DNA from 3 places in the Sphingomonas agrestis genome. Region 2 is predicted to be linked to each of the others. Evidence: predicted binding sites of a transcription regulator. Region 2 holds the regulator's gene; each other region holds the start of a gene.

Evidence for each region. Region 2 encodes LexA, which represses DNA repair genes until DNA is damaged. Its sites were predicted from a motif close to GTTCCNCNCTTGTTCT; they were not measured.
Region 1: a site for LexA is predicted at 2,747-2,762, ahead of RZN05_RS05315 (DNA recombination protein RmuC). Genes of this name have one in related genera too.
Region 3: a site for LexA is predicted at 7,950-7,965, ahead of uvrA (excinuclease ABC subunit UvrA). Genes of this name have one in related genera too.

Annotation. Positions count from the first base shown of each region.
Region 1 covers NZ_JAWJEJ010000001.1:1,266,275-1,276,183, forward strand. The annotation lists gene truA (tRNA pseudouridine(38-40) synthase TruA) at 1-500, opposite strand, end outside; gene fmt (methionyl-tRNA formyltransferase) at 497-1,399, opposite strand; gene recR (recombination mediator RecR) at 1,453-2,049, shown strand; gene def (peptide deformylase) at 2,095-2,622, shown strand; gene RZN05_RS05315 (DNA recombination protein RmuC) at 2,774-4,156, shown strand; gene RZN05_RS05320 (hypothetical protein) at 4,328-5,212, shown strand; gene RZN05_RS05325 (META domain-containing protein) at 5,218-5,907, opposite strand; gene RZN05_RS05330 (TrmH family RNA methyltransferase) at 6,130-6,933, opposite strand; gene RZN05_RS05335 (HPr family phosphocarrier protein) at 6,965-7,237, opposite strand; gene RZN05_RS05340 (PTS sugar transporter subunit IIA) at 7,234-7,641, opposite strand; gene rapZ (RNase adapter RapZ) at 7,643-8,581, opposite strand; gene RZN05_RS05350 (HPr kinase/phosphorylase) at 8,578-9,024, opposite strand; gene RZN05_RS05355 (sensor histidine kinase) at 9,024-9,909, opposite strand, start outside.
Region 2 covers NZ_JAWJEJ010000001.1:1,523,689-1,533,597, forward strand. The annotation lists gene trpD (anthranilate phosphoribosyltransferase) at 1-251, shown strand, start outside; gene trpC (indole-3-glycerol phosphate synthase TrpC) at 248-1,015, shown strand; gene moaC (cyclic pyranopterin monophosphate synthase MoaC) at 1,062-1,529, shown strand; gene RZN05_RS06550 (PilZ domain-containing protein) at 1,755-2,714, shown strand; gene RZN05_RS06555 (molybdopterin molybdotransferase MoeA) at 2,755-3,939, shown strand; gene lexA (transcriptional repressor LexA) at 3,993-4,691, shown strand; gene RZN05_RS06565 (ComEC/Rec2 family competence protein) at 4,685-6,712, opposite strand; gene gltX (glutamate--tRNA ligase) at 6,885-8,327, shown strand; gene RZN05_RS06575 (citrate synthase) at 8,353-9,636, shown strand; gene RZN05_RS06580 (LysR family transcriptional regulator) at 9,661-9,909, opposite strand, start outside.
Region 3 covers NZ_JAWJEJ010000001.1:71,093-81,001, reverse strand. The annotation lists gene RZN05_RS00395 (phosphocholine cytidylyltransferase family protein) at 1-160, shown strand, start outside; gene RZN05_RS00390 (DUF1294 domain-containing protein) at 237-503, shown strand; gene RZN05_RS00385 (vgr related protein) at 570-1,028, shown strand; gene RZN05_RS00380 (hypothetical protein) at 1,038-2,459, opposite strand; gene RZN05_RS00375 (response regulator) at 2,597-2,980, opposite strand; gene RZN05_RS00370 (response regulator) at 2,987-3,358, opposite strand; gene RZN05_RS00365 (hybrid sensor histidine kinase/response regulator) at 3,531-6,134, shown strand; gene RZN05_RS00360 (putative quinol monooxygenase) at 6,175-6,495, opposite strand; gene RZN05_RS00355 (VOC family protein) at 6,612-7,091, opposite strand; gene RZN05_RS00350 (TetR/AcrR family transcriptional regulator) at 7,230-7,823, shown strand; gene uvrA (excinuclease ABC subunit UvrA) at 7,973-9,909, shown strand, end outside.

The DNA of each region.
Region 1 (9,909 bases), 260 kb from region 2:
GGGCTCTCCGACTGGCAATGCACCGAGCGGAACGTGGTGAAGTCATGCCGTCCCACCAGCAGCTGCGCCGCGTCGTGCATCGCCTCGGCATCGAGGTCGGCGGCGATCCGCCAGGCCAGCCCCTTTTCCCAGGTGAGCGGCGCACGCCGGTTGACGATGCGATATTCGTAATGCCGCGCCAGGCACGAGAAGCGCGCATGCCAGTCCTCGGGCATTTCGACGCATTCGAGGATCGCCACCGGATTGGGCCGCACCTGCGCGTTGAGTGCCTCCATCAGCCGGAACGCCGCGATCGGCTTGGCAATGTCGAGATGCGCGCGCATGCCCAGCCCATGCACGCCTGCATCGGTCCGGCCCGCGGCATGCACCGCCACGCGCTCGCCGGTAACCGCGAACGCCGCTTCCTCGATCGCCTGCTGGACGCTGGGGCCGTGATCCTGCCGCTGCCAGCCCATGAACGGGCGGCCGTCGAACTCCACCGTGAGTGCAAACCGCGTCAAAGCCGCGTGCCCTCCGGGATCGCGAACCCCCGCAGCAGCTCGGCTGACGTCATGACGCCACGTCCCGCGCGCTGCACCAGGATCGGCCGGATCGCGCCTTCGCTACAGCCGATCGTCAGCCGTTCGTCGAGCACCGAGCCGATGCCACCGCTGCCGGCGACCATCTCGGCGGCATGCACCCGGATACGCTCGCCGCCCACTTCGAAGAACGCCCCCGGCGCGGGATTGTACGCGCGCACCTGCCGCTCGACCTCCACCGCCGGCCGCGCAAAGTCGAGCCGCGCTTCTGCCTTGTCGATCTTGGCGGCATAGGTGACGCCATCCTCGGGCTGCGCCACCGCCGGATAGCGATCGAAATCGCCGAGCACCTTCGCCATCAGCCCCGCGCCCATCGCGCTCAATTCCGCTGTCAGTTCGCCCGCAGTCTTGCCGCCAACCGGGGTGCGTCCCTCGAGCCGCACCGGCCCGGTGTCGAGCCCGGCCTCCATCTGCATGATCCCCACGCCCGTCTCGGCATCCCCCGCCAGGATAGCGCGCTGGATCGGCGCCGCCCCGCGCCAGCGCGGCAGCAGCGAGCCGTGGACATTGAGACAGCCGAGCCGCGGCGCGTCGAGCACCGCCTGAGGCAGGATCAGGCCATAGGCGGCGACCACCGCCACGTCCGCCTCCAGTGCCGCGAACGCCTCGATCGCCCCGGGCTCCCTGCGGAACGACAAGGGCGTGCGCACCGCGATCCCCAGCGCCTCGGCGCGGGCATGCACGGGGGAGGGGGCGGTCTTGCCCCGATTCCCGCGCCGCGGCGGCTGGCTGTATGCCGCCACGATTTCGTGCCCCGCCGCGACCAGCGCGTCGAGCGTCGGGACGGCGAATTCGGGCGTGCCCATGAAGATGATCCGCATATGCCCCTCTCGCCGCTTGGCAGGGCGGTGCGCAAGCCCCTATGTCTGGGCACATGGCATCCCCCGAAATCGAGGCACTGACCCAGGCGCTCTCGCGCCTTCCCGGGCTCGGCCCGCGCTCGGCGCGGCGCGCGGTGCTCCATCTGCTCAAGAAGCGCGAGACCGCGCTCGATCCGTTGCTCTCGGCGCTCACTGCGGTCAGCCGGCGCCTCAGCACCTGCGGGATCTGCGGCAATGTCGACACCAGCGACCCGTGCGCGATCTGCGCCGATCCGCGCCGCGACGCGCGGTCGCTCTGCGTGGTCGAGGAAGTCGCCGACCTCTGGGCGCTCGATCGGTCGCGGCTGTTTCCGGGGAAATTCCATGTCCTGGGCGGCCGGCTCTCCGCGCTCGAAGGCGTCCGGCCCGAGGATCTCCGGATCGACAGCCTGGTCCGCCGCGTCGCTGCCGGCGGGATCGATGAGGTCGTCCTCGCGATGAACGCCACGCTCGACGGTCAGACCACCGCGCACTACCTCGCCGAGCGGCTCGAAACCTATCCGATCCGCATCACCCAGCTCGCCCACGGCCTGCCGGTGGGCGGCGAGCTCGACTATCTCGACGAGGGCACGCTCGCCCAGGCGCTCCGCGCGCGCCGCCCGGTCGCGTAGTTTCCGACACTTGCGGCGAAGCCCGGGGCGAATTAAATCGTCGCGATGGCCATTCTACCCATCGTCGAAGTCCCGGATCCGCGCCTGCGCCTCATCTCCCAGCCCGTGGTGGAGGTGAACGACGAACTGCGCGACCTGATCGCCGACATGTTCGATACGATGTACGACGCCCCCGGCATCGGCCTCGCCGCGATCCAGGTCGGCGTGCCCAAGCGCGTCGTGGTGATGGACCTGCAGGAGGAAGAGGACGAGGAGGGCAAGCCGATCCGCGCCCCGCGCGTATTCATCAATCCCGAGATCCTCGATCCCGCCGAGGAGCAGTCGGTCTATACCGAAGGCTGTCTCTCGATCCCCGAGCAATTCGCCGACGTCGAACGCCCCGCGCGCTGCCGGGTCAAGTGGCTCGACGAGAAGGGGGAGAGCCATGACGAGGTCTTCGAGGGCCTGCTCGCCACCTGCATCCAGCACGAGATGGACCATCTCGAAGGCATCGTGTTCATCGACTATCTCTCGCGCCTCAAGCGCGACATGATCCTCAAGAAGCTCTCCAAGGCGCGCAAGGCCGCTGCGTAAGCCACCTTATGGTGCTCCGGCGAAGGCCGGAGCGCTGGGCAAGGTGAACCCGTAAATTGCCAATGCTCCGGCCTGCGCCGGAGTAGGTGCAGCGCGTATTGCCTCACAGCCATCTGCCCGCTAGGTTCGCTTTCTGTTCCGGGAGGCGTATTTGGACTCGCTCGCACTCATCGTCGTCATCGCCGCGCTGCTCGCGGGCCTGGCCCTTGGCTGGTTCGTCGGCAACCGTGGCGTCGCCCAGGCGCGCGCCGACCGCGACAAGCGCGAAGCTGACTTCAAGGCGGCAATCTCCGACCTCGTCATCGCCGAGGAGCGCGCCAGCCAGCTCCCCGCGCTGCGCGACGAAAACACGCTCCTCCGCGACGAGCGCGACGAAGCCCGGCTCCAGCTCACCGAACTCCGCACCCGGGCGGAGGCCTTCGAAGAGCGGCTGGAGGAGTTCAAGGGCGCGCGCGAGGCGATGGCGGGCCAGTTCCGCGAACTCGCCACCACGATGCTCGGCGAGACCCAGAAGGCCTTTCTCGAACGCGCCGAGGCCCGCTTCCGGCAATCCGAGGAAGTCGCCGGCCAGAACCTAAAGTCGATGCTCCAGCCGGTCAGCGATCGCCTCCAGCGCTATGAGGAGGGCGTCGCCAAGGTCGAGGCCGAGCGCCGCGATGCGTTCGGCGAGCTCAAGGGCCAGATCGAGCAGATGCGGATCGGTCAGGAGAAGGTCAGCAGCGAAGCCGCCAAGCTGGTCAATTCGCTGCGCAACGCCCCCAAGTCGCGCGGGCGCTGGGGCGAGCAGCAGCTCAAGAACGTGCTCGAAACCTGCGGCTTGGCCGAGCACACCGACTTCCAGACCGAAGTGAACACGGCGAGCGAGGATGGCGGCCGCCTGCGGCCCGACGCGATCGTCCGCGTCCCCGGCGGGCGGGCGCTGGTGATCGACGCCAAGGTGTCGCTCAATGCCTATCAGGATGCGTTCGGCGCGGTCGACGAGGGCGAGCGCCATGTCGGCCTCGCTGCGCACGCCGCTTCGATGAAGGCGCATATCAACGCGCTCGGCAACAAGGCCTATTGGAGCCAGTTCGAGGACGCGCCCGATTATGTGATCATGTTCGTGCCCGGCGAGCATTTCCTGTCGGCGGCGCTCGAGCACGACCATACCCTGTGGGACTTCGCCTTCGAGAAGCGCGTGCTGCTCGCCACCCCGACCAACCTCATCGCGATCGCCCGCACCGTCGCAGCGGTATGGCGCCAGGAAAAGCTCGCCAAGGAAGCCCGGCAGATCGGCGAACTCGGCAAGGAGCTCTACGATCGGCTCGCCAAGGCGCTGGGCGATCTGCGCGTCGTCGGCAGCGGCCTCAACACCGCGGTCAAGAATTTCAATACCTTCGCCAACAGTCTTGAGACCCGCGCGCTGGTCAGCGCCCGCAAGCTCAAGGAGCTCAACATCGAGACTGGCGCGCGGGAGATCGAGGCTATTCCGCCGGTCGAGCTCCTGGCCAGCCACGCTGGCGAGCCAGAAGCGGAATTGAAAGCGGCCGAGTAGGATCAGGCCGGACCTCGCTTGCCCCCTGGAAGCGAAGGAATTTCATTACGTTACGGCGCGAACGATCGACGTCAAGCCCTTGTCCTTACTTACGTATTCGCATCAGGCGTTTGACTTCGCCGGAGTGTTGCGAGATTTCTCGCGCTGCCGGCTTTCAGCGAGGGGGGATCAATGGCGGGGAAATATTTTTGGCGCCTCGGCGCGCTTGCAGCAGCGACATTGGCAGCTACGCCCGCTGCGGCCGACATGAATTGCTATGCGCCGCAATGGCAGACCTTGATCGTGCCCTCGCTCGGCGTCTCGGTCGATGTCACGACCGATACGCATATCAGCTATGGATTGGATCAGGGCTACGTCAACGTCGATGTACGCGAACGGGGCCGCGCCGGTGCGAAGATCGACGGGCGCTGCAGCAGCTTCAACTATAATGTCACCAACTTCGCTCCGGATTCGATCAGCGACGCAAAGGGCCTGCTCAAGGCACGCGCCGACGATATCGCGCGCGGCGGGCTCAATGACTTCAAGCTCGTTCGCAACCGTGCACTGACCTTCCAGGGCTCGCCCGCGCACGAAGTGATATTCTCGTTCACGACCGACTATTACGGTTCGCCCGCGTCGCATCGCTACCTGCTGGTGGCGCGCGACAACCGGCTCTACGCCTTCGGTTGGGTGTGGGGCGATGCAGGTGCCGTGCCCGCCGACTCGGGCCGGATATTCAATTCGATCCGCTTCACGGCGCCGGTCGCCGATCCCAACGCCCGCTCGCGCGCGATGCTAGAAGAGACCATCCTGCTCTACTGGCTGCGCAAGGACTACCCGCAGACCGTCCATATGAGCCCGGCGCTTCGGAAGATCGCCGACCCCAAGCGCGCCGCCGAGAGCAAGATCGTCGATGACTATGGCTATGTGCAGAAAGCCGATTTCCTGCGCATGGACGGCAGCTATCGCGTGTTCCGCGTCGAGCACACCAACGCTATGGTCGACTGGTACGTCATCGACGACGGCAAGCAGATCTCGGCGATAACCTGGAAGAAGGTCCGCGACATCAAGCAATAGGCCGCTCAGCGCCGCTCGGCCACCAGTGTCATCGTCCGGCCGCCGGCGCCGCTCAGCACCAGCTTGCCCCCACGGTTGCGGCTCACCGTCACCCGCTCGCCGAGCAGTCGGAGGATTGTCGTCTCCTGGACGTTCCTCGCGCGGTCGGCGCACGCCATCTTGGTGCTCGCCAGCGGCCCGGTGGTCAGCCGGCCGCGTTCGAAGCGATAGCTCCCGTTGAAGCGGTTGCAACTCGCATTGCCCGATACGCGCCCGTCGCGGAACGTCACGCTCGGCGCGGTGCCGCGTGCCACCGGGCGGCCCGACAGCGCCTCGATACGCCAGGCGCCACCGATCAGGTCGCTATGGGCCGGCGCGGCGAGGTCGCCGCCGCAGCCCTGATAGGTCCGTCCGTCGACCCGCACCGTCACCGTGTCGCCATAGACGCGGTCGCTCATCCCGTCGCTGCAGCTCTTGTGCACCGTGTTGACGTTGATTCGCCGGGTCTGCCACATCTCGCCGGCAAAGCCGTGGATCACCCGCGGCGCCGCGACCGAAACGGTTGGCCGGCCCGGCGCCTCGAAGCGCATCGTCCGCGCGTCGATCGTCAGGCTCCAGAACGGCTCGGTGCCGCTCGCGCGATAATTGGTCCGCGGCTGGGCGGCGGCTGGCAGGGCAGTGGCGGCGATCAGGCCGGCGGCAAGGATCAGGCGCATGGGGTAACTCCTTTCCGCGAGATTTGCGGTCGCACGGCTGAACCGCGCATGGCCGTAACGATCGGCTGGCGTTCAGGTTCTTGGGTCGCGCTGGCAATATAGGATTTTGTGTGCAAGCCTTCGCTTGCGCTCTTTGACATGATCGGAAGTAAAACACCGTCCGCGAAACAATATTGCAAACCCTCGCAACAAACGAAAACGTTAAATGCGCAAAGTGCGAAGTTAAGCGTCGCGAATCCTACTGAGCACCTCATAGGCCATCACTGCGGTGGCGACCGCGGCGTTGAGGCTGTCGGCTTTGCCGAGCATCGGGATCTTGACCAGCAGGTCGCATTCCTGCGCCATGAAGTCGGGCATGCCCTGCGCTTCGTTGCCGGTCAGCAGGAAGGTGGGGGCCTGATACTCCCCAGCCTTATAGTCGTATTCGGTATCGAGGCTGAGCCCCACGAGTTGTCCGGGGCCGTTCCGCAGCCAGGGCACGAACTCCGCCCAGCTCGCTTTGGCGACCGGCACGGTGAACAGCGCCCCCATGCTCGCGCGGACCGCCTCGACCGAGAACGGGTCCACGCACTCGTCGAGCAGGATCAGTCCGCCCGCGCCGACTGCGTCGCCGGTGCGCAGGATCGTGCCGAGATTGCCCGGATCGCGCAGCCGCTCGGCGACCAGCCAGATCGGCGCAGTGCCGGGATCGAGATCGGCGAGCCCCAGCGCGAATTCGGGATAGACGCCGACCACCGCGCCGGGATTGTCCTTGCCCGATAGCTTGGAGAGGATGTCGGCATTGGTCTCGATCGCCTCGCCGCCGGCGGCCTCGGTCGCCTCGACCAGCGCGCGGACCAGTGGGTGGTTCGCCATGTCGCGCGCGAAGAACAGATAGTCCGGGATCCGACCGGCCTCGCTCGCCTCGGTAAGGATGCGCAGCCCCTCGGCAAGGAACAGCCCTTCCTCGCGCCGGTGCCGCTTGTCGCGCAGGTTGCGGACACGCTTGATGAGCGGATTGGAAAAGGCGGTTATCTCGCGAGGCATGGCACCCCTTAGCGAGTAGCGGGCAGGAGGGCTATTCCTCGCCGAAGCGCGCCTCGACCAGCTCGACCAGCGCCTGCACGGCGGCGTCGGCGCCTTCGCCCTCGGCGCTGATCGTGATCGTGTCGCCCTTGGCGGCGCCGAGCATCATCAGGTCGAGGATCGAGGTGCCCGAAGCGCTGGCGCCGTCCTTCTCGACGGTGAGCTCGACGGGCTGGTTGGTCGCCAATGTCACGAACGCCATGCTGGCACGGGCGTGCAGGCCGCGGCGGTTCTCGATCATCACGGTGCGAATCGACCGGCTCACGCGGCGGCTTCCCCCAGCACCTCGGATGCGACGGTAATGTATTTCCGCCCCGCGTCGCGCGCAGCGGCGACGGCTTCGGTGACCTTCATCGTCTTGCGCGCGCTGCCCAGCCGGATCAGCATCGGCAGGTTGATGCCGGCGATCACTTCGATCCGGCCGGCTTCCATCAGCGAGATGGCGAGGTTCGAGGGCGTGCCGCCGAACAGGTCGCTGAGCACGATCACTCCGCGGCCCTCGTCGACTCGCCCGATCGCCGCGGCGATGTCGGCGCGGCGGGCTTCCATATCGTCTTCGGGGCCGATCGAGATCGGTTCGATCCGTTCCTGCTTGCCGACTACATGTTCCATCGCGACCACGAACTCCTCGGCGAGTCGTCCGTGCGTCACGAGCACCAAACCAATCATCTCAAACTCCGCCCCCTGAAATGGTCACCGGGGCCCCTTCCAGCGAGTCCTGCGGCGCGGTCTGCAAATCGCGGTGGGTCACCGTGGGCGAAAATCCTTCCTCGCGCAACCGCCGCGCCATCCGCTCGGCGACGTGAACCGAGCGGTGGCGGCCCCCCGTACACCCGAATGCGGCGGTAACATATGCCTTTCCTTCGGCCTGATAGCGCGGCAGCAGCAGCAGCAGCAGCGCTTCGATCTGGGCCATCGCCTGGGCATAGGCAGGATCGTCGGCGATATAGGCCGAGACATCGGCGTCCTGGCCGGTCCCAGGGCGCAGCCCCTGGACCCAATGCGGATTGCGCAGGAAGCGCATGTCGAAAACCAGGTCGGCATCGCGCGGCAGGCCACGGGCGAAACCGAACGAGGCGATGGTCAGCACGGTCTTGCCCAGCCCGTCCCCCGCGAAGGTGTGCCGGATCTGCTGCTGGAGCTCGTTGGTGGAGAGCGTGGTGGTGTCGATCAACCGGTTCGACCAGCGGCGCAGCGGCATCAGCAGCTCGCGCTCCCGGGCGATGCCGTCGCGCGCCGGGCGATCCTGCGCGAGCGGGTGGCGACGGCGGGTCTCAGAATAGCGGCGCTCGAGCTCGGCGCCGTCGCATTCGAGGAACAGCGTGCCGAGCTGATAGCCTTCCTGCGCGCTCAACTTCTTGACGCGCTGGACGACGCTCTCGGCATCGAAGCCACGGGTCTGGCTGCCGATGCCGAGCGCGAGCGGGCGATCGTCGTCGCCATCGGCACCCTCGCCCTGCGGCGTGTCGAGCAGGCGGTGGAGGAGGAGGAGGGGGAGGTTGTCGGCGGTTTCCCAGCCCAGATCCTCGAGCGTCCGGAGCACGGTCGACTTGCCGGCCCCCGACATGCCGGTAACCAGCAGGATCTGCTTGGGTCGCCGCCGGTTCACTTGGTGGACTGTTTGAGCGCGAGTTCGACCTTGATCGGCGCCGAAGGCTCGAGCGCGGCGAGCGCGAGCACGGGCACGTCGATCCCGGCGATGCGCCGCGTGCGCGAATCCTCGGGAAAGGGTGGTGGGGCATCGAGAATGACGATCAGCAGGTTCACGGGAACGCGCTCCTCACTCGGCATCTCGACAATGCCCAGCCCGCGCACTTCGATCCGTCCGGCGAGGTGCGGCGGCGCGCAGGCGAGCAATTCGCCGCTGCTGCGCTGGCAGATCACCTGGCCGTCGGAGACGAGCGCCGCGCCGCGATCGATCAGCCGCAGCGCGAGATCGGACTTGCCCTCGCCCGATCGCCCCTCGATCAGCACCGCGCGCCCGCCGATCGCGACGCAGGCGCCGTGCACCGTCTCCGAAGAGACTTCGGGAAGCCGGATCTCGGGCGGCATCAGTCGCGCTCCACCAGCGGCAATCGCACCACGAAGCGGGCGCCGCTCACTCGATCTTCTCGTGTTTCCACCGAAATGCTCCCCTGATGGCCCTCGACAATGGTCCTCGCGATGGCAAGCCCTAGCCCCGAATGCTGACCAAAGGCTTCACTTTCGGGACGTACCGAATGGAAGCGCCGGAAAATCGCCTCGCGCGCTTCCTCGGGCACGCCCGGGCCTTCGTCGGCGACGCGCACGACCAGCATCTCACCCTCGTTGATCGCCGAGATCGTGATCAGGCCGTTCCTGGGCGAGAAGGACACGGCGTTGTCGATCAAATTCTCGAACACGCGTTCGAGCCGGGCGCCTTCGCCAAGTACCGAGAGCGCGATGCCGGGGCGGCGATCGAACACGATGCGGATGCCGTCGGGCAGTCCACGCGTCTCGCGCTGGTCGAGCAGTCCCTCGAGCATTGCGCCCACATCGACACGCTCGAAGGTGGCGCGACTGAGCTGCGCATCGAGCCGCGAGGCGTCCGAGATGTCGGTAATCAGCCGATCGAGCCGGTGGACGTCGTCGCGGACGATCTCAAGCAGCTGCGCCTGGAGCGCGGGATCCTTGACCTTGGTCAGCCCCTCCACTGCGGAGCGCAGCGAGGCGAGGGGGTTCTTGAGCTCGTGCGTCACGTCCGCGGCGAAGCTCTCGGTCGCGTCGATCCGCGCGCGCAGCGCCTGGCTCATGTCCGAGATGGCGCGCGCGAGCATGCCGATCTCGTCGCTACGTTCGGGCAACCGCGGTACCACGACTTCGCGCGCGCGCCCCAGGCGGACGCGCACGGCGGCGCGAGCGAGCCGGCGCAGTGGCCGCACGATCGTACGCGCAAGGAACAGCGAGAGCAGGATCGAG
Region 2 (9,909 bases):
ACGCCGGCCTGCCGCGCCACCCGCTCAGCGCGATCCGCGGCGGCGACCCCGAATATAACGCGCTTGCACTGCGCCGCCTGCTCCAGGGCGAGACCGGGCCTTACCGTGATGCGGTCCTGCTCAACGCCGCCGCCGCGCTGATGGTCGCCGGCCGCGCCGACACGCTCGTCGATGGCGTCGAGGAGGCTGCCGAGGCGATCGACGCCGGGCTTGCCAACGCGCTGCTCGACTGCTGGATCGCCTTCGCATGACCATCCTCGACAAGATCCTCGCCACCAAGCGCAGCGAAGTCGCCGCGCGCCGCGCCGCGCCCACCGAGCGCCCGACGCCCAGCGCGCCGCGCGGGTTCAAGGCGGCGCTCGACGCCAAGGTGGCGGCAGGCGGCTATGGCCTGATCGCCGAGATCAAGAAGGCGAGCCCGTCCAAGGGGCTGATCCGTGCCGATTTCGATCCCCCCGCGCATGCCCGCGCCTATGCAGCCGGCGGCGCGGCGTGCCTGTCGGTGCTCACCGATTACGAATATTTCCAGGGGCATGAAGACTATCTGATCGCCGCACGCGCCGCCTGCGACCTCCCCGTGCTGCGGAAGGACTTCATGGTCGATCCCTGGCAGGTCGCGGAGTCGCGGAGCATCGGCGCCGACGCAATCCTGATCATCGTCGCCGCGCTCGACGACGGCGCGATGGCCGAGATCGAGGCCGCGGCCTTCGAACACGGCATGGACGTGCTGGTCGAAGTCCACGATGCCGACGAGCTCGAACGCGCGCTCAGGCTCAAGTCGCGGCTGATCGGGGTCAACAATCGCAACCTCAAGACCTTCGAAGTCGACCTTCAGAAAACCTACGAACTCGTCCGCCATGCGCCCAGGAATTGCACCTTCGTTGCCGAGAGCGGCCTCACCACCCGTGCCGATTTGGACGCGATGGCCGAACACGACATTCGCTGCTTCCTGATCGGCGAATCGCTGATGCGCCAGGACGATATCGAGGCCGCGACAAGGGCGATGGTGGGATGAGCAAGGCGATGCCAATCTCCTTCTCCCCGGTGAGGAGAGGGATCCTATGACCAACCTCACCCATCTCGACTCCACCGGCGCCGCCCACATGGTGGACATCGCCGGAAAACCCGTCACTGCGCGCGAAGCCGTCGCCACCGGCCGCATCACCATGTCGGCGCAAGCCGCCGCCGCGATTCGCGAAGGCAGCGTCCAGAAGGGCGACGTCCTCGCCACCTCGCGCATCGCCGGGATCATGGCCGCCAAGAAGACCGCCGAGCTGATCCCGCTCTGCCACCCCCTTCCCCTCACGCGCGTGGCGATCGACCTCGCCCCCGACGCGAGCGGCGTCACCGTCACCGCCACTGCCGCTACCGAAGGCAAGACCGGCGTCGAGATGGAGGCGCTCACCGCTGCCAGCGTCGCGCTGCTCACCCTCTACGACATGGCCAAGGCGCTCGATAAGGCGATGGTCATCGGCGATATCCGCCTGCTCACCAAGACCGGCGGCAAATCGGGCGACTGGGCCGCCTAACTTCCCGCTCCCCTCCAGGGGAAACGGCCGGGAGGGGCGCAGTGTGTCTGCGGCCCTGACCGCATGGCCCGATCCCACGGGAACACCTCTGCCCCGCCCTCGTTGTGCCGCTTCGAACGAACCCGGCCGCCCCAGCGTTAGGGATTCTACAACCGTCAAAATTAACCCGCCTTTGAGGCGGCACGAGCAAGGTCCGCGCCACGGGCTGAGTGGAAAGTAGAGTACATGAATCAGGCGCTCAGGTCCGCAACCATCTTCTCGCTCTCGGCCGATCCGCCGCGCGCGGTGCGCCAGCAGCCCGACACCCAGGCCGCATTCGACGCCGCCTGGCTCGCCAGCGACACCGAACGCTTTGCCTGCTCGCTCCAGCGTCTCAGTTCGGCCGGCGCGACGCTCCAGATCGGCGCCAGGCTCGCGGAAGCGGAGTCGATGCACCTCGAAATGGCGAGCGGCCAGCATGTCGCCGGCCGGATCGACTGGTGCGCCGACGGCGAGTGCGGTTTTGTGTTCGACGAGCCGATCGACATCATCAGCACGCTCGCGCGCACGCTCGCCAATCTCCCCGCCGAGCGCCGGGCGATGCCGCGCGTCGAGATCAACCAGCTCGTGTCGATCCGCAGTGGCGGCAAGGTCGAGCATGCCCGCACGCGCAACATCTCGCAGGGCGGCGTCGGCATCGACACGCGGCTCGAGCTCGCGGTCGGCGATGCGGTTCACCTCACCTTCGATGCGCTGCGCCCGCTCGACGGCATCGTCCGCTGGATCCGCGACGGCCAGGCCGGCATTGCCTTCCACGAGGAACTCGGCTGGCAGACGCTCATGCCGTGGTTCCGCCACGCCCAGCGCGCCCAGGCGCGCACCACGCCGACTCCACAGAACATCGAGAGCGAAGGCATGATTCCCGACAAGCACGCGATCCGGCTCGATGCGCCGGCCAGCGTGCGCGAGGGTGTGCGCTGGTGGAATGCGCGCGTCCGCGGGATCACTGCGCACCTCGTCGAACTCGAGACCCGCGCCGCGCTCGCCCCGGGCGCCCAGCTCTGGGTGTCGCTCCCTGAGATCGGCGGCGGCCCGGCGAACGTGATCGAGGCCGCGCATAATCGCATCCTCTGCGAGTTCCGCCTGCCGCTGCGCCCGCGCGACCTCAGCATGGTCTCAGGCGGAAGGGCGCCGCGGGAAGGCTGAGCGCTTGCGTCGCGGGCGCTTCCCGGCCCAAAGCCGGGTAATGCCCAAACTGCTCCCCGTCGCCGAAGCCCAGTCCCGCCTGCTGGCGCTCGCTCGGCCCTTGCCGGTCGAGCGGGTCGCGCTGGCCGAGGCGGCCGGTCGCTGGGCCGCTACCGACATCACCGCGCTACGCACCCAGCCTTATGCCGACCTCTCGGCGATGGACGGCTACGCGATACGCTTCGGCGACCTGCCCGGCCCTTGGCGCGTGATCGGCGAGAGCGCTGCCGGTCGCGCCTTTGCCGGCGAGGCAGGGCCGGGCGATGCGGTGCGGATCTTCACCGGCGCGCCCCTGCCCACCGGCACCGACACCGTCCTCGTCCAGGAGGAAGCGCGCCGTGAGGGCGATCGCGTATCGCTCGACGGCGAAGGCCCCGCGCATCTCGGCCGCAACGTCCGCCGCCGCGGCCTCGACTTCTCGGAAGGCGATCCGCTGGTCCGCGCCGGCGATCGCCTCACCCCGGCCGCGCTGGCGCTGCTCGGCACCGCGGGCCACGGGACGGTCGCCGTCTCCCGGAAGGTCCGTGTCGCGCTCGCCGCGACCGGCGACGAACTCGTCCCGCCCGGCGCGCCGATCGGCGAGGCCCAGCTTCCCGAGACCAATCGGCTGATGCTCGCCGCGCAACTCGCCGGGCTGCCCGTCGAGTTGATCGACCTAGGCATCCTCCCTGACCGCCAGGACGCACTCGAGGCCGCGTTCCGCGCGGTCGACGCCGATCTGCTCGTCACCAGCGGCGGCGCCTCGGTCGGCGACCACGATCTCGTCCAGCCTGCGCTCAAGGCAGTCGGCGCGACGATCGACTTCTGGCGGGTCGCGCTACGTCCGGGCAAGCCGATGATGGCCGGCCGGCTCGGCGAGACGCTGGTGCTCGGGCTTCCCGGCAATCCGGTATCGGCCTTCGTCACCACCTTGCTCTTCGTGCGGCCCGTGGTCGCGGCGCTTTCAGGCGCGGGCGATCCAATGCCGCGCACCCGCCCGGCGGTCCTGGGCGAACCCCTGCCCGCCAGTGGCGATCGCAGCGATTATCTCCGCGCCGAGCAGCGCGACGGGCGCGTCTTCGCCACCACGATCCAGGACAGCTCGATGCTGCGTACGCTCGCCCGCGCGACCTGCCTGATCGTCCGCGCGCGGGGCGCGCCGCCGGCTCAAATCGGCGACTCGGTGGAAATCCTCGACGTCGCTTGACAAGCGCCGGGAACATTGCATAAACGTTCCCAATCTGTTCTAGGAGGACCTGGATGCTCACGCGCAAGCAGCACGAGCTAATCTGCTTCATTGCCGATCGCCTGGCCGAGACCGGCGTTTCGCCCTCGTTCGAGGAAATGAAGGAGGCGCTCGATCTCAAGTCGAAGTCGGGCGTGCACCGGCTGATCAGCGCGCTCGAGGAACGCGAGTTCATCCGCCGCCTGCCCAATCGTGCCCGCGCGCTCGAAGTGCTGCGCGTGCCCGAGCGCGGCGACGCCAAGCCGGCGGGCAAGACGCGCGCGATGGAGCAGTCAACTTCGTCAACTTCGCGGTCAATTTCGTCCGGCTCAACGCCGCCGTCGCCGGCCAACGACGTCGTCGAGATCCCGCTCCACGGCCGCATCGCCGCGGGTACGCCGATCGAGGCGCTCGAAGGCGCGTCGATGCTCCCCGTCCCCGCCGCGCTGCTCGGATCGGGCGAGCATTACGCGCTCGAAGTCGCGGGTGATTCGATGGTCGAGGCGGGCATTCTCGACGGCGATTATGCGCTGATCCGCCGCACCGAGACCGCGCGCGACGGCGAGATCATCGTCGCGCTGATCGACGATGCCGAGGCGACGCTGAAATATTTCCGCAAGGAAGGCGCGATGGTCCGGCTCGACCCCGCGAACCGGGACTATAGCGCCCAGCGCTACCGGCCCGATCAGGTCCGGGTGCAGGGCAAGCTCGCCGGGTTGCTGCGCCGCTACTGAGCAGGCTGCGGGGACGGCGCGGCATATGGCGGCTGCACCGTCAACGGGTTTAGCCAGGGATGCGCCGTGCCGCGCCGCACGGTGCGAACCCGCGCATCGGCGAAGCTGATCGCTACACCACCCGTTCTGGCCAGCATTTCGCGGTCCAGCTTGAGCCAGCGCGGCGTGCAGCCCGGCGGCAGTCGTCGCTCGCTGACCACGATATCGGTCTTGCCGCACAGGTCGATCATCTCCCGCCACGGCACCAGGTACCCGCTCCGCGTCGCCAGCACGCGCCAGCGCCGGACACCCGATCGCACGTCGATCAGGCACAGATCAGGGCTGCACCGCGCGTCCGGCGCCTCGGAGAGCAGCGCAAGATCCTCCTCCGCGCCGCTATTCTCGCCGAGCATCGAGCGGGTATAGTCCCCTGCCCTGTCGCGCAGCAGCGCCATCTCGCCGTTCGACATCCGGATCGCCAGGTGCCGCCCGTCGCCCGTCACCAGCAGGTCGGGCGCCGGCGTCGCCAGCGCCCAGGCGAGCCCCGCCGCGAACGGCGCCGCGCCGATCCAGCGCACCGGCGTCCGCCACAGCGCCACCCATAGCCCGCCGACGACGATCAGCGCATACGCCCCGCCGGGCATCGCCGGCAACGCTGCAACGGCACCCGGCGCCGAGGCCGTGGCATGCGCCAGCCACAGCAGCAGGTCGAGCGCCCGCGCCGTCAGCCACCAGGCCGGCGCGCCGAGCCCGGCGAGGTCGAGCGCCAGTGCCAGTGCCTCGAGCGGCATTATGACGAAGGTGGTCAGCGGGATCGCGACGATATTGGCCAGCGCGCCGTAGATGCCGGCCTTGTGGAAATGAAATAGTCCGATCGGCATCAGCACCAGCTCGACCGCGATGCCGGTGAGCAGTAGCGACGCCAGCCCGCGCAGCAGGCGCCGCCCCTGCCCCTCCTCGCGCCGCCGAAACCAGCCGCGCACCCGCGGGCCCTCGTGCAGCGCCACGATCGCCGTCACCGCGGCGAAGCTCAACTGGAAGCTCGGCCCGGCCAGCGCCTCTGGCCAGAGCAGCAACACGACGAACGCCCCTGCCGCCACCAGCCGCAGCGTGATCGCCTCGCGCCTCAGGCTGAGCGCGAGCAGCACCAGCAACGCCGCCGCGCACGATCGGATCGTCGGCACCTCGGCGCCGGTCAGCAGCGTATAGCCGATCGCCGCGAGCGCGCCCGCCCCCGCCGCGACCAAGGGCAGCCGCCAGCGCAGCGCCAAAGTCGGGCTCAGCGCGAGCAGCTTGAGCACCAGCAGCATCGCCGCAGCGGTTACCGCCGTGACGTGTAGCCCGCTCACCGAGAGCAGATGCGCGAGCCCCGATCGCCGCATCGCCTCCGAATCCACCTCGGCGATCGCGCCCTGGTCGCCGGTGGCGAGCGCGCTGGCGATGCCGCCGGCGCTCCCGGCAATGCGCGACTGGATATGCCCCGACAGCCGCGTGCGCAGGTCCGCGCCGGGAGTCGCCGCCGGGCGCACGATCTCGACCGGCGAGAATCCCTTGCCGGTCGCGCCCAGCCCGGCGAACCACGCCACGCGCGCAAAGTCATACGCCCCCGGCACCGCCGCGGACGGCGGCGGCATCAGCCGTGCGCGCAGCCGGATCACGGTGCCGCGTGCGAGATCCTTCGGCGCATCGCCGATAGCTAGGTTGATCCGCAGCCGCGGCGGCAGATCGGCATGACCCAGCGGCGCCAGCGTTACCCGCACCATGTCGCGCGCCGGCAATTGCTCGACGCGCTCGACCTGCCCGGTCATCAGCACGACCGCCGGCCGTGCCAGCACCGGTGCCGCAACGCGCTCGGCGCGCCACCAGATCAGCGTGCATCCCGCCGCCAGCGTCAGCCCGGCGACTGCAAGCACCCGCGGCGCACGCCCGCCCCCGCCGAAGGCAAAAGCGCCGAGTCCCAGCGCCGTGCTGCCCAACACGAAAGCGATCCAGCGCGCCGCATCGGGCAGCACGAACCAGGCAGTGATCCCCGCCCCCAGCATCACCGGCAGCCACAGCACCAATTGCTCGCGTTCGGCCTCGAGCCAGCGCTCGATCCGATTGGCCAACTGGCGAACAGAGCCCACCGCCCCGATTTGAAGGGCGGGCAACCCCGTGCTAGGGGCCTCGGCGGCTGGACTGGCCATCGATTTTCAATTCTGGGAGCAGGCGCGGTTGAGCGCAACATCTGATACCGGCAGCAAGCCTGTCGTCACCCGTTTCGCGCCGTCGCCCACCGGGTTCCTCCATATCGGCGGCGCCCGCACGGCGCTGTTCAATTTGTTGTTCGCCCGGCACCACGGCGGCAAGTTCCTGCTGCGCATCGAGGATACCGATCGCGCACGCTCGACCGAGCCGGCGATCGCCGCGATACTCGATGGGATGCGCTGGCTCGAGCTCGATTGGGACGGCGAGGCGGTCCATCAATTCTCGCGCGCCGGCCGCCATGCCGAAGTCGCCCAAGCGATGCTCGCTGCCGGGCACGCGTACAAATGCTTCGCCACCGCCGAAGAGCTCGAGGCGATGCGCGCCGAGCAGCGCGCCAACAAGCAGCCGCTGCGCTATGACGGCCGCTGGCGCGATCGCGACGCAAGCGAAGCCCCGGAGGGCGCACCCTTCGTCATCCGCCTCAAGGCGCCGCGCGAAGGCAGCGTCACGATCGAAGACAAGGTCCAGGGGTCGGTCACCGTCAACAACAGCGAGCTCGACGACATGGTCCTGCTCCGCTCGGACGGCACGCCGACCTATATGCTCGCCGTGGTGGTCGACGATCACGACATGGGCGTCACCCATGTGATCCGCGGCGACGACCATCTCAACAACGCCTTCCGCCAGCTCCCGATCTATCGCGCAATGGATGCGATCGAGGGCGGCTGGGACGATCCGATCTACGCGCACATCCCGCTGATCTTCAACGCCGACGGCACCAAGATGTCGAAGCGCAAGAACGCAGTGGCGGTCGACGAGTACCGCGATCAGCTCGGCCTGCTGCCCGAAGCGGTGTCGAACTATCTCCTCCGTCTCGGCTGGGGCCATGGCGACGACGAGATCATCAGCCGCGACCAAGCGGTCGAATGGTTCGATCTCGCCGGGGTCGGCAAAAGCCCGTCGCGATTCGACATCAAGAAGCTCGAGAACCTCAACGGCCATTATATTCGCGCCGCCGAGGATTCGCACCTCGCCGATCTGGTCGCCAAGCGGTTGCCGTTTGAAACTAGCGAATCTCAGTCAACACTGTTGACTGCCGCGATGCCAGCGCTCAAGCCGCGCGCGGCGAATCTCAACGAGATCGCCGATGGTGCCATGTTCCTCTTCCGGACAAGGCCGCTGGAACTCGACGAGGGGGCCAGGACTTTGCTGGAGGGAGACGCGCCTTCGCTCCTGCTCCGGGTACATACCGCGCTTGACGCGGCCGGAAGCTGGGATACGGAGGCGCTCGAAGCGGCGGTACGCACCGTCGCCGACGATGCTGGGGTCAAGCTCGGCGCCGTTGCGCAGCCTTTGCGCGCGGCACTGGTCGGGCGGAAGACTTCTCCGGGTATCTTCGACGTCCTGGCGCTGCTGGGACGCGAAGAGAGCCTGGGCCGCATCGCCGATCAAATGACCAAGCCCGCCTGACCGGGCCAGAGTAAGGACGACGAATATGAGCGATACCGCGAAGCTTCAGGTTCCGGGTAAGGAAGTCGAATACCCGATCCTCACGGGCAGCGTCGGCCCGGACGTCGTCGATATCCGCAAGCTCTACGCCCAGACCGGCAAGTTCACCTACGATCCCGGCTTCACCTCGACCGCATCGTGCGAATCGGGGCTGACCTATATCGACGGCGACGAGGGCGTGCTGCTCCACCGCGGCTACCCGATCGGCCAGCTCGCCGAGCAGTCGAGCTTCATGGAAGTCGCCTACCTCCTGCTCAACCACGAGCTTCCGAGCAGCGACGAACTCGCCAAGTTCGAGAACACGATCACGCGCCACACGATGCTGCACGAGCAGCTGGCGACCTTCTATCGCGGCTTCCGCCGCGATGCGCACCCGATGGCGGTGATGTGCGGCGTCGCCGGCGCGCTCTCGGCCTTCTACCACGATTCGACCGACATTACCGATCCCAAGCAGCGCATGATCGCGTCGCACCGGCTGATCGCCAAGATGCCGACGATCGCGGCGATGGCGTACAAGTACAGCGTTGGCCAGCCGTTCCTCTATCCGGACAACAAGCTCAGCTACACCGGCAACTTCCTGCGGATGACCTTCGGCGTCCCGGCCGAGGAATATGAGGTGAACCCGGTGGTCGAGAAGGCGCTCGATCGCATCTTCATCCTCCACGCCGATCACGAGCAGAACGCCTCGACCTCGACCGTGCGGCTCGCCGGTTCGTCGGGCGCCAATCCGTTCGCCTGTATCGCCGCCGGCATCGCCTGCCTGTGGGGCCCCGCGCATGGCGGCGCCAACGAGGCGGCGCTCAACATGCTCCACGAGATCGGTCGCCCCGAGCGCATCCCGGAATTCATCGCGCGTGCCAAGGACAAGAACGATCCGTTCCGCCTGATGGGCTTCGGCCACCGCGTCTACAAGAACTACGATCCGCGCGCGACCGTGATGCAGAAGACCGTGCGCGAAGTGTTCGAGGCGCTCAAGGTCAACGACCCGGTGTTCGAAGTCGCGCTCCAGCTCGAGGAAATGGCGCTCAAGGATCCGTACTTCGTCGAGAAGAAGCTGTTCCCGAACGTCGATTTCTATTCGGGTGTGATCCTCTCGGCGATCGGCTTCCCGACGACGATGTTCACTGCGCTGTTCGCGCTCGCCCGCACCGTCGGCTGGGTCGCGCAGTGGAACGAGATGATCTCGGATCCCGAGCAGAAGATCGGCCGCCCGCGCCAGCTCTACACCGGCCCGACCCAGCGCGACTACGTCCCCGTCGGTCAGCGCTGATCGAGAGGTAATCGTCATCCCGGCTTACGCCGGGATGACGGCTGAAATCTCCTCGGCAATCCACTCCCGGAACCCGACCATCGCCGGGCTCGGCGCGCGCGACTTGAGCCAGGTCAGCCAGTAACGCCCCGTCGCGACCTCGACCCCGAAGGGCCGCACGAGCGCCCCGTCGTCGATCGCCCGCCCGAGCATCGATGCCGGCGCCAGCGCCACCCCCGCCCCTTGCAGCGCTGCCTCGGCCATCACCAGCGACGAATCGAACACCGGTCCCTT
Region 3 (9,909 bases), 1.5 Mb from region 2:
CGCGCTGAACGGCCTCGCCTCCCCTTCGCTCACCGAAGGCATGCGCGTCCTCGCCGCCGCCGGCACCGCGCTGACGATCGACTGCAGCGACCTCGCCTGGATCGACGTCGACGACCCCGCCGCGCTGGGCAAGGCCGAGGACTGGCTCCGCGCGGCCTGACACTGATCGACGCATCGGCCCCGCCGCTTGCGGGGCGGAAACAAAGTCGCAACCGTCCTTGCGATAGACGGGCCGGATGCTCGCCGCCGCGTTCGCCTGGATCCTCGGCATCAACCTGTGGACCATCCTGCGCTTCTGGCAGGACAAGAAGCGCGCGATCGCCGGTGCGCGCCGCATCCCCGAGAGCGACCTCCTGGGGCTCGCCCTGATCGGCGGCTCCCCGGGCGCGTTCGCCGCGCGACACCTGTTCCGCCACAAGACGCGCAAGCAGCCCTTCTCCACCCACCTCATGCTGATCGCCGCGACCCAGGCAGGTATCGCGATCGGACTTTTCGCCCTCTGAAAGCATCGCGGATCGGGTCCTACAAATCCCGGTGACAAATAGCGCTCAAATGTTCATGCTGCACGCATGACCAGCCGCTCGCTCACCGAAGGTGAAACCCGCATGTGTGCGTCAGTGTTCGGCGCCGCGATCGACTATTCGCAAGCGAAGGTCGCCAACAGCAAGTGGATATTCTTCCAGCCGTCGAACACCACGATGGCGCCGCGCGGAACGATCCACTTCCATCCCAAGAGCGGCATCTATTACGAGGATTTCAGCCAGGCGCCGCTCGGCGTCCAGGCGTTGTTCCTCCACGAGATGGTCCATATCTGGCAGCACCAGAAGGGCATCTTCCTGCCGATCAAGCGCCATCCCTTCTGCCGCTACGATTATGCGCTCAAGCCCGGCCAGTCCTTCGAGAAATACGGGCTCGAGCAGCAGGCCGAGATCATCCGCCACGCCTATCTGCTGCGCAACCGCTGCATCATCGCCGGCGCCCCGCCGCTCGCGCAGTACGAGACGCTGATCCCCTTCAAGCCGGCCTGACGCCCGCCGCTATTGCGGCTCGGGGTCGTTCCGCAGGGTCGCGCCCTTGCTGGAGGGCGCAGGCGATGGCCGCGGTGGCGGCGCAGTGCTCGGCGCGGGCGGCGGCGCGCTACGCTCCGGACGCGTCCAGCCGCCATTGCCGCGCGGTGGCCGTGTTGCAGGCGGCGCACCGACCCCCGCATCGGGGCCCTGCCGGGACCAGCGCGGCGCGCCCTCTGCAGGCCGGGGCCGCGGCACCGTTGCGGGTGCTCCCGGCACCGCATCGGGACGGGGCCGCGACCACGGCCTCGAACCGCCCGACGGCCGGCTCGATGCCGGCGGCACGCCGGGGGTCGTCGGATCGGTTCCGCGGTCGGGCCGCGGTCGCCAGCCCCAACCCGGCCGGCGTGGCGGACTCACCGCCGGGGCCGGGGCCGTGCCTGGGGTCTCGGTCATTGGCACGGGGGCAGTCGCCGGCGGCCGCGGCCGCCCGTCTTGCCAGCCTCCCGGCCGCGGCCGGCCCGGGCCGCCGGCGTCGGGCCCGGACGGACGGCCAGGCTGCCACCCCGGGCGAGGACGGCCCGGCGTTTCATCGGGTCCGCGCGGCGGCCCCGGCTGCGCGCCCGGCGGGCGTCCCCCCTGGCCCGGCTGCCGCGGCCGATCGATTCCCGGCCGGGGCCGCCCCGGACCGCCGAACCCCGGCCGATCGCCGGGCTTGTGCCAGTTCCCCGGCGGCGAGCCCTGGAACCCGCCCTCGCGCCAGCGGCGGAACTGCTCGGCCAGTGCCTGGCGCCGCAGCCGCTCGGCGGTCAGCCGGTGGCGCCAGTCGGCGTTGCGCACCGTCTCGCGATGGCGGCCCCAGCCGGGATGGCGGGTCATCCCATTGTCCCACAGCGCGACGCTGCCCCAGATCATCGGCCCGGTATCGATCCACGCCTGGCTGTCGACCGCGCGCCACTGCTTCTGCAGCATCGCGCGCAGCAGCAGCCGGCCGCGCGCGTACAGCTCGGCACCTTCGCCGAGATGTTCCGACCCCGCGTCGCGCGGCATCGCCCCGCCGTCGGGGCCATAGACCACCGCCACCGTCTCGCCCTCGAAGCCGAAGCTCATCCCCGGCCGCACCGCGAGGAACGGCCCGTCTTCGCCCGGTGCGAAATAGAAGCTGCGGATGCCGTCGCCGGTCTCCTCGACGACGATGCGGTGCCCGTCGGCGAGGTCCCACGCCCAGGGCTCGGCATCGTCGAAGGTGAAGGCATGGTCGGGCGGGGCGTCGCCGATCGCTTCCCACAGCGAGTCGGCGCGGTCGATGAACGCATAGGAATCCGGGCTCTCGATCGCGCTCCATGCCGGTGCCGGCGGCGCCTCGTACAGCCCGTCATAGGGCATCATGCATGCCGACAATGCCAGCGCCGCCGCCAGCGTGCCGAGCCGCGCCGCAACTCCCCGGTCCATCCTGCCCTCCTGTTCTTTCCCGCTCCGAACCTTCGCCCCGGGCGCTGAACAAAGGATGACCATGTCCTGCAACGAATTGAAAGCTTTGGAGCACTCCCCTCCCTGCTTTCAGAGAGGGGGATCTTCGATGACCAGCCTTACTCCCGCCGGAACAGGTTGTTCTTGAGCACTTCGTCCACGCGGCGGACCAGTTCCTCGGGCTCGAAGGGCTTGACCAGATAGTCGTTGGCGCCCGCTTCCATCGCCTCTTCCACGGCGTCCTCGCCCCCCTTGGCGGTCAGCATCAGGATGGGCGTGAGGTACAGCCCCGGCAGCCGCCGCAACGCGCTGAGGATGTCGACGCCCTGCATGCCGGGCAGCCCGCGGTCGAGGATCACCAGATCGGGCTTCTTGAACGCGATCGTCTCATAGGCCAGCGTGCCGTGCCCGATCACGCCGATCAGATGCCCGGCATCGGTCAGTACCTGCTGGACCAGCGCGCCGACCAGCTCGTCGTCCTCGACATAAATGATCCGTGCCATGCCGCCTCAGCGCTTCGCCGCAAGCAGCTCTTCGACACGGAACACGAGTTCGTCAGGATCGAAAGGCTTTTTCATATATTCGTTGGCGCCTGCGAAGCGCGCCAGTTCCTCGTCGCGGTCGCTGCGCCGCCCGGTGAGCATCATCACCGGCAAATCGGCATATTCGGGCATTTTCCGCAGCTCCTGGACGACCAGCACCCCCGAGACCTCGGGCATGTTGCAGTCGAGGATCAGCAGGTCCGGTCGCCGCGCCTTGACGATCTTGAGCGCGTCGGCGCCGTTGCTCACCAGCCCCGCGCCGTGCCCCGCCGCGATCAGCGCGTCGCGGGCCATCTCGCCCACGATCTCGTCGTCGTCCGCGATGATGATCCGTGCCATTCTGCCAAACCCTTCGACCCGCCCGAGGCGCCACATGCCACCCCTATTATAACGCATGATAAGCGCTATCGAGCCTGCGACGGATAAATTGCCCGGCACGCGGGTTCTAGTCCGCAACAAAAAATTGGCGATTTATCCTATAGTAGAGGTTGGGGTTTCAGGGAACTCGACGATGAACAACGCCATTCGGCACCGGTCGCGGACGATGATCGTGGCGGTGTTCCTGCTGCTGATCTGCTCCGCGGCCTCGGGGCTGTGGCTTGCCTCGCAGAAGCAGGCCGCGGAGAAATGGGTCCGCCATACCTTCGAAGTCTCCGAGCATCTCGCCAAGGTCCGCATCCTCAGCCTGCGCGCCGAAGTCTATCGCCGCGGCTACCTGCTCACCGGGACGCAGGAGGATTTCCTCGCGGTCGAAGCCCAGCGCGGCGTGCTGCCGCGCGAACTCGATGCACTGCGTTCGATGATCACCGACAATCCCGAACAGGGCGTCCGCGTCGCGCGGCTCGCCTCGCTGATCCAGGAGCGCCTCTCGGCCGCGCAGCAGACGATGTGGCTGCGCCGCACCGGTCGCACTGCCGAGGCGATCGCCGCGCTCGACAGCGCCGAATCGCACGCCGCCACGGTCCGCCTGCTCCGCACGATCAACGAAATCGAGACCGAGGAAGACCGCCTGCTCGCCGAGCGGCTCGATCGCGCCAACGCCTATGAACAGCCCGTCCGGATCGCGTTCGTCGGCAGTGCCTTCCTAGTCCTCCTGCTCGCCTTGCTCGTGCTGCGCGACCGCCGCGCGCGAATGCTGAGCCTGCGCGAGGCCAACGACCAGCTCGAACAGGACATCGCCCGCCGAGAGATCGCCGAGGCACAGCTCGCGTTGCTCGCCCAGAACGCCACCGACGCGGTGTTTCGCATCGATCTCGACGGCACCGTCACCTATGCCTCGCCCTCGACCGAACAGGTGCTCGGCATCCAGCCCGAGCTCGCCGTCGGCGGCTCGATGGCGGGGATGGTCCACAAGGAAGACAAGCCCGCGCTGTTCGACTTCTACACCCGCCTCGTCGCGGGCGAGATCGAGCGCGGCGTCACTACGAACCGGATCGCGAAATATGGCTATGCCGGCGTCGAGACCTGGATCGAGGCGAGTTGCGGGCTGGTTCGCGATCCGGCGAGCGGCGCGCCGATCGAAGTCATCGCCTCGCTGCGCGACGTCACCAAGCGCAAGCACCTGGAATTCGCGCTCGAGATCGCCCGCGCGCGCGCCGAGGCTGCGGCGAGCGCCAAGTCGAGCTTCCTCGCCAATATGAGCCACGAGATCCGCACGCCGATGAACGGCGTGCTCGGTTTCGCCGACCTGCTGCTCCACAGCGAACTCAACCATCAGCAGCAGCGCCACGCCCAGTTGATCGTCGATTCGGGCAAGGCGATGATGCGCCTGTTGAACGACATCCTCGACATCTCGAAGATCGAGGCGGGGCAGATGCAGATCGCCCCCGAGCGCGTCGATTTCCGCCACGCGCTGCGCAACTGCGTCAAGCTGATCGAGCCCGCGGTCGCGCAGAAGGGCCTGCGGCTGTGGTTCGATATCGAGCCCGAGCTGCCGATGTTCGTCCTGATCGATGGGCTGCGCCTGCGCCAGATCGTGCTCAACCTGCTCGGCAACGCCGTCAAGTTCACCGAAACCGGCAGCGTCTCGATCGAGGCCAAGCGCGGCTGGCACGATCGCCGCGCGCATATCGAGATCACCGTCGCCGATACCGGCATCGGCATCGCCCAGGATCGCCAGCCGGCGATCTTCGAGCAGTTCGTCCAGGCCGAGCAGTCTACCGCGCGGCGCTTCGGCGGCACCGGGCTCGGGCTTGCGATCAGCAGCCAGCTCGCCACGCTGATGGGTGGCACGCTGGTGATGGAGAGCGAGGAGGGCAAGGGCACGCGCTTCACGCTGCGCGTGCCGCTCAAGCTCGCCGACCCCGGCGACGCGCATGCCCCGGTGATCGATCCCCCCAAGCAGGAAGTCGAGCGCCCGCTGCGCATCCTCCTGGCCGAGGATCACGACGTCAACCAGGCGCTGGTGGAAGCGATGCTCGGCAAGCTCGGCCATGAGAGCGTCACCGCCGTCGACGGCGCGCAGGCGCTCGCCGCCGCGGTCGCCGCGGCGCGCTCGGCCGAGCCGTTCGATCTCGTGCTGATGGACATGCAGATGCCGGTGATGGACGGCATCCAGGCGACCAAGGCGATCCGCGACGCGGGCATCAGCGCCGAGACGCTGCCGATCCTCGCGCTCACGGCCAATGCCTATGCCGACGACGTGGCCGCCTGCCTCGCCGCAGGGATGCAGGCGCATGTCGCCAAGCCGGTCCAGCTCGCCGACCTCGGCAAGGCCATCCGCCGCTGGGCCCGCCCCGAGCCGCTGGCGATCGAACCCGATGCCGATGCCGGTGCGGATGCGGATGCGGATGCCGGGGAACCGGCCCCCGCCCCTGCCCCCAGGCCCGCGGCCAAGCTCGTCATCTCCCCCGAGCTGCGCGCCCGGTACGACACCCGCAAGGCCGAGTTGCTCGCGCTGGCCGAGCGCATCGCCGCCAGCGCCCGCTTCGACGACGAGGAGATTTCCGAGCTGCGCGGGCTGCTTCACAAGCTTGCCGGCTCGGCCGGGCTGTTCCACGAAGCGCAGCTTGGCGTCCGCGCCGCCGATCTCGAGGACGCGCTGGAGATCTGCCCGCTTGGCGAACGCCCCGCCAAGGTCCGCGAGGTTACCGAGGCGCTGACGCAGGCGGCGTAGGCGCACAGACGCCTAGTTGTGGCGCCTGCTCAAAGAGGCCTCAGCTGTCCGGACGGATAGCATGAAGTATCCGCATACCATCCTCGATCGATCCTTGCATCAACGTCAGGAGTCGAGGCGCCATTTCGCTCATGCGAGGTGCCGTCAGGTGCTTGTTCAAGGCATCACGGCTTACCCAGCGTTCATACGCGATGAAGACGCCAGCTTCATCGGCGACTTCATGCATTTCATAGTCGATGCACCCAGGATCGTTTCTAGACAAGGTGACCGCGCTCTTGAGAAACAAGCGCATATCGTCTTCGCACCCTGGCTTCGCCCGTGCTTCCCAGATCACGGACACAAAGTCTTCCGCACGCGACATTCTAGGTCTCCCATATTGCGTAGGCGATGATCGAAATCCGTTCCCGCATGCATCGTGGCCATATGGCTGGCACACTCGCAGCCTGACGCCTTGGACTCAGGCTTGCCTCGTCTCGTCTAGGCTTTGGGACCGTCCGGTACGATCGGCCGGTCGACTTCGAAGATGTTGCCCCACGGGTCGGAGAAGACCGCGAAACGCCGATTACAGGCTTCGAAATCCATCGGTTCGGAGAGGATTGTTACGCCGCGTTCCTTCAGCATCCTTACGGCTTCGTCCACGTCGTCCACGCGAAAGCCCACATGGTGAAAGCCGTATAGCGACAAGCTGTCGTTCAGATCTGCGTAGTGCGGCTTCCGTTGGGCGCCCGGGCCACCCATGAGCTCGATACGAACGCGGTTGTCGGTAGCAGGCGACAAATATCCGAATGTGATGCCGCCTTCATATGGCCAGCTATGCACGAGCCGAAAGTCCAGCGTCTCGGTATACCAGCGGACGCCTGCGCTGAAGTCGGGCACCCGGACGGCGACGTGATTGAGCCACCAGGAGGCGAAGGGGCTTGACGCATTCTCATAGTCCGGAGCGGCGGGCATCGGCATGCTGATCTCCATTCTCTCTCGCGGAAACTTTGGTGCGCGCTAGATTTATGGAGCTACGCTCAGCATTGGAATTCGCATTTCATGAACGCCCCTCCGAAGCCCGCAATCGCCCGGAAACTGCCGGTTCAGGCTCGCTCCATGGCGACGATATCGGCCCTGCAAACCGCAGCGATTCAAGTTTTGACACGGGAGGGACTCGGCCACTGCACCACGACTCGTATTGCGCGGCGGGCCGGCGTTTCTGTGGGCACGATCTATCAATACTACCCCAATCGCGACGTGTTGCTCGCCGCCGTGCTGGAACGGCACCTGGATGGTTTTTCCGCTTCGGTGATCGGCGCATGCCAGGAGGTTGCGGGCAAGCCGATCGCCGAGATGACCAGGCATTTGGTCGCGGTTCTGCTACGCCTGAAAATGCACGATCCGCAGGAAGCGGCAGTCCTCTACGCCGTCGCGGCCGAGAAGACCGGGAAGAACATCGCGCTCACGGTCCACAATCTGATGCTGCCTGCAATCGCCGAGATGCTGCGATCGGCACCGGACGCCGAATTCCCACGCTTGCGCGTCACCGCCGAAGTGTTCCTCAGTATCTTCCTCGGGCTGCCGCGAACAATGCTCGAGGGCTATGCCTCAGCCGAATTTACGGAGTCCCTGGCGACGCAACTGGAAACGGCGTTGCTGGCCTATCTGCAAGCGGTCGGCACCGGAACGGGCCCCGCGCACAACGACTAGGGGGAAATGCTTCAACGACCGCTCAAGCGCGTGCGGGTCATCCGTGCCATTGGGGCGCAGGCCGTCGCCGCCCACCCCTCGCAACTCCCGCTCCTCCTTCCTATCTCTGCCACTGGAATCCCCGCAAGAACAGAGATAGAACGCCCTTCATGAGTCTCACCCACATCTCCGTCCGCGGCGCGCGCGAGCACAATCTCAAGGGCGTGGACATCGATATCCCGCGCGACACGCTGACGGTGATCACCGGCCTCTCGGGCTCGGGCAAGTCGAGCCTCGCGTTCGACACGATCTATGCCGAGGGCCAGCGCCGCTATGTCGAGTCGCTGTCGGCCTATGCCCGCCAGTTCCTCGAGATGATGCAGAAGCCCGATGTCGATCATATCGAAGGCCTCTCCCCCGCCATCTCGATCGAGCAGAAGACCACCAGCCGCAACCCGCGCTCCACGGTCGCGACGGTCACCGAGATCTACGATTACATGCGGCTCCTGTGGGCGCGCGTCGGCATCCCCTACAGCCCCGAGACCGGCCTGCCGATCGCCGCGCAGACCGTCAGCCAGATGGTCGACCGCGTCCTCGCGCTCCCCGAGGGCACGCGCCTGCTCCTCCTCGCGCCCGTCGTCCGCGGCCGCAAGGGCGAGTACCGGAAAGAGCTCGCCGAGTGGCAGAAGGCCGGCTTCCAGCGCGTCCGCATCGACGGCGAGACCTATCTGATCGAGGAAGCCCCCGCGCTCGACAAGAAGTACAAGCACGACATCGAAGTCGTGGTCGACCGCCTCGTCGTGGGCGGCGAAATCGCCACGCGCCTCGCCGAAAGCTTCGAGCAGGCGCTCAAGCTCGCCGAGGGGCTGGCCTATGTCGACCTGGTCGACGGCGTGGTCCCCGGCCGCGAGGACGAGGCGGCTGCGGGCGGCAACATGAAGAACACCGGCATCCCCGCCAACCGCATCGTCTTCTCCGAGAAGTTCGCCTGCCCGGTCAGCGGCTTCACCATCGCCGAGATCGAGCCGCGCCTGTTCAGCTTCAACGCCCCCCAGGGCGCCTGCCCCGCCTGCGACGGCCTCGGCGAGAAGCTCGTGTTCGACGAGGACCTCGTCGTCCCCAACCACGACCTCAGCATCAAGAAGGGCGCGATCGTCCCCTGGGCCAAGTCCAACCCGCCCAGCCCCTACTACATGCAGGTCCTCGGCAGCCTCGCCCGCGAATTCGGCTTCAGCCTCGACACCCCGTGGCAGGACCTCCCCGTGGAGATCCACTACGCCATCCTCCACGGCACCAGGGGCAAGCCCGTCACGCTCACCTTCGTCGACGGCAAGAAGTCGTACGACGTCAAGAAGCCGTTCGAAGGCGTGATCGGCAACCTCAACCGCCGCATGCTCCAGACCGAGTCCGCCTGGATGCGCGAGGAGCTCAGCAAGTACCAGGCGAGCCACGCCTGCGAAGTCTGCGAAGGCGCCCGCCTCAAGCCCGAGGCGCTGGCCGTGAAGGTCGCGATGCGCGACATCTCCAGCGTCACTCGCCTCTCGGTGGTCGACGCGCTCGCCTGGTTTGCCGACCTCCCCGACCAGCTCACCCCGCAGAGCAAGGAAATCGCCCGCGCGATCCTCAAGGAGATCGACGAGCGGCTCGGCTTCCTCAACAATGTCGGGCTCGACTATCTCAACCTAGACCGCACCAGCGGCACGCTCAGCGGCGGCGAATCCCAGCGCATCCGCCTGGCGTCGCAGATCGGCTCCGGCCTCTCAGGCGTGCTCTACGTCCTCGACGAGCCGAGCATCGGCCTCCACCAGCGCGACAACGACATGCTGCTCGCCACGCTCCGCCGCCTGCGCGACCTCGGCAACACCGTCCTCGTCGTCGAGCATGACGAGGACGCGATCCGCACCGCCGACTACGTCATCGACATGGGCCCGGGCGCCGGCGTCCATGGCGGCGAGATCGTCGCGTACGGCAGCCTCGACGACGTCCTGGCGAACGAGAACAGCATCACCGCCGATTACCTCAGCGGCCGCCGCGAAGTCCCCCTCCCGGCCAAGCGCCGCAAAGGCAACGGCAAGAAGCTCACCGTCCACAATGCCACCGCGAACAA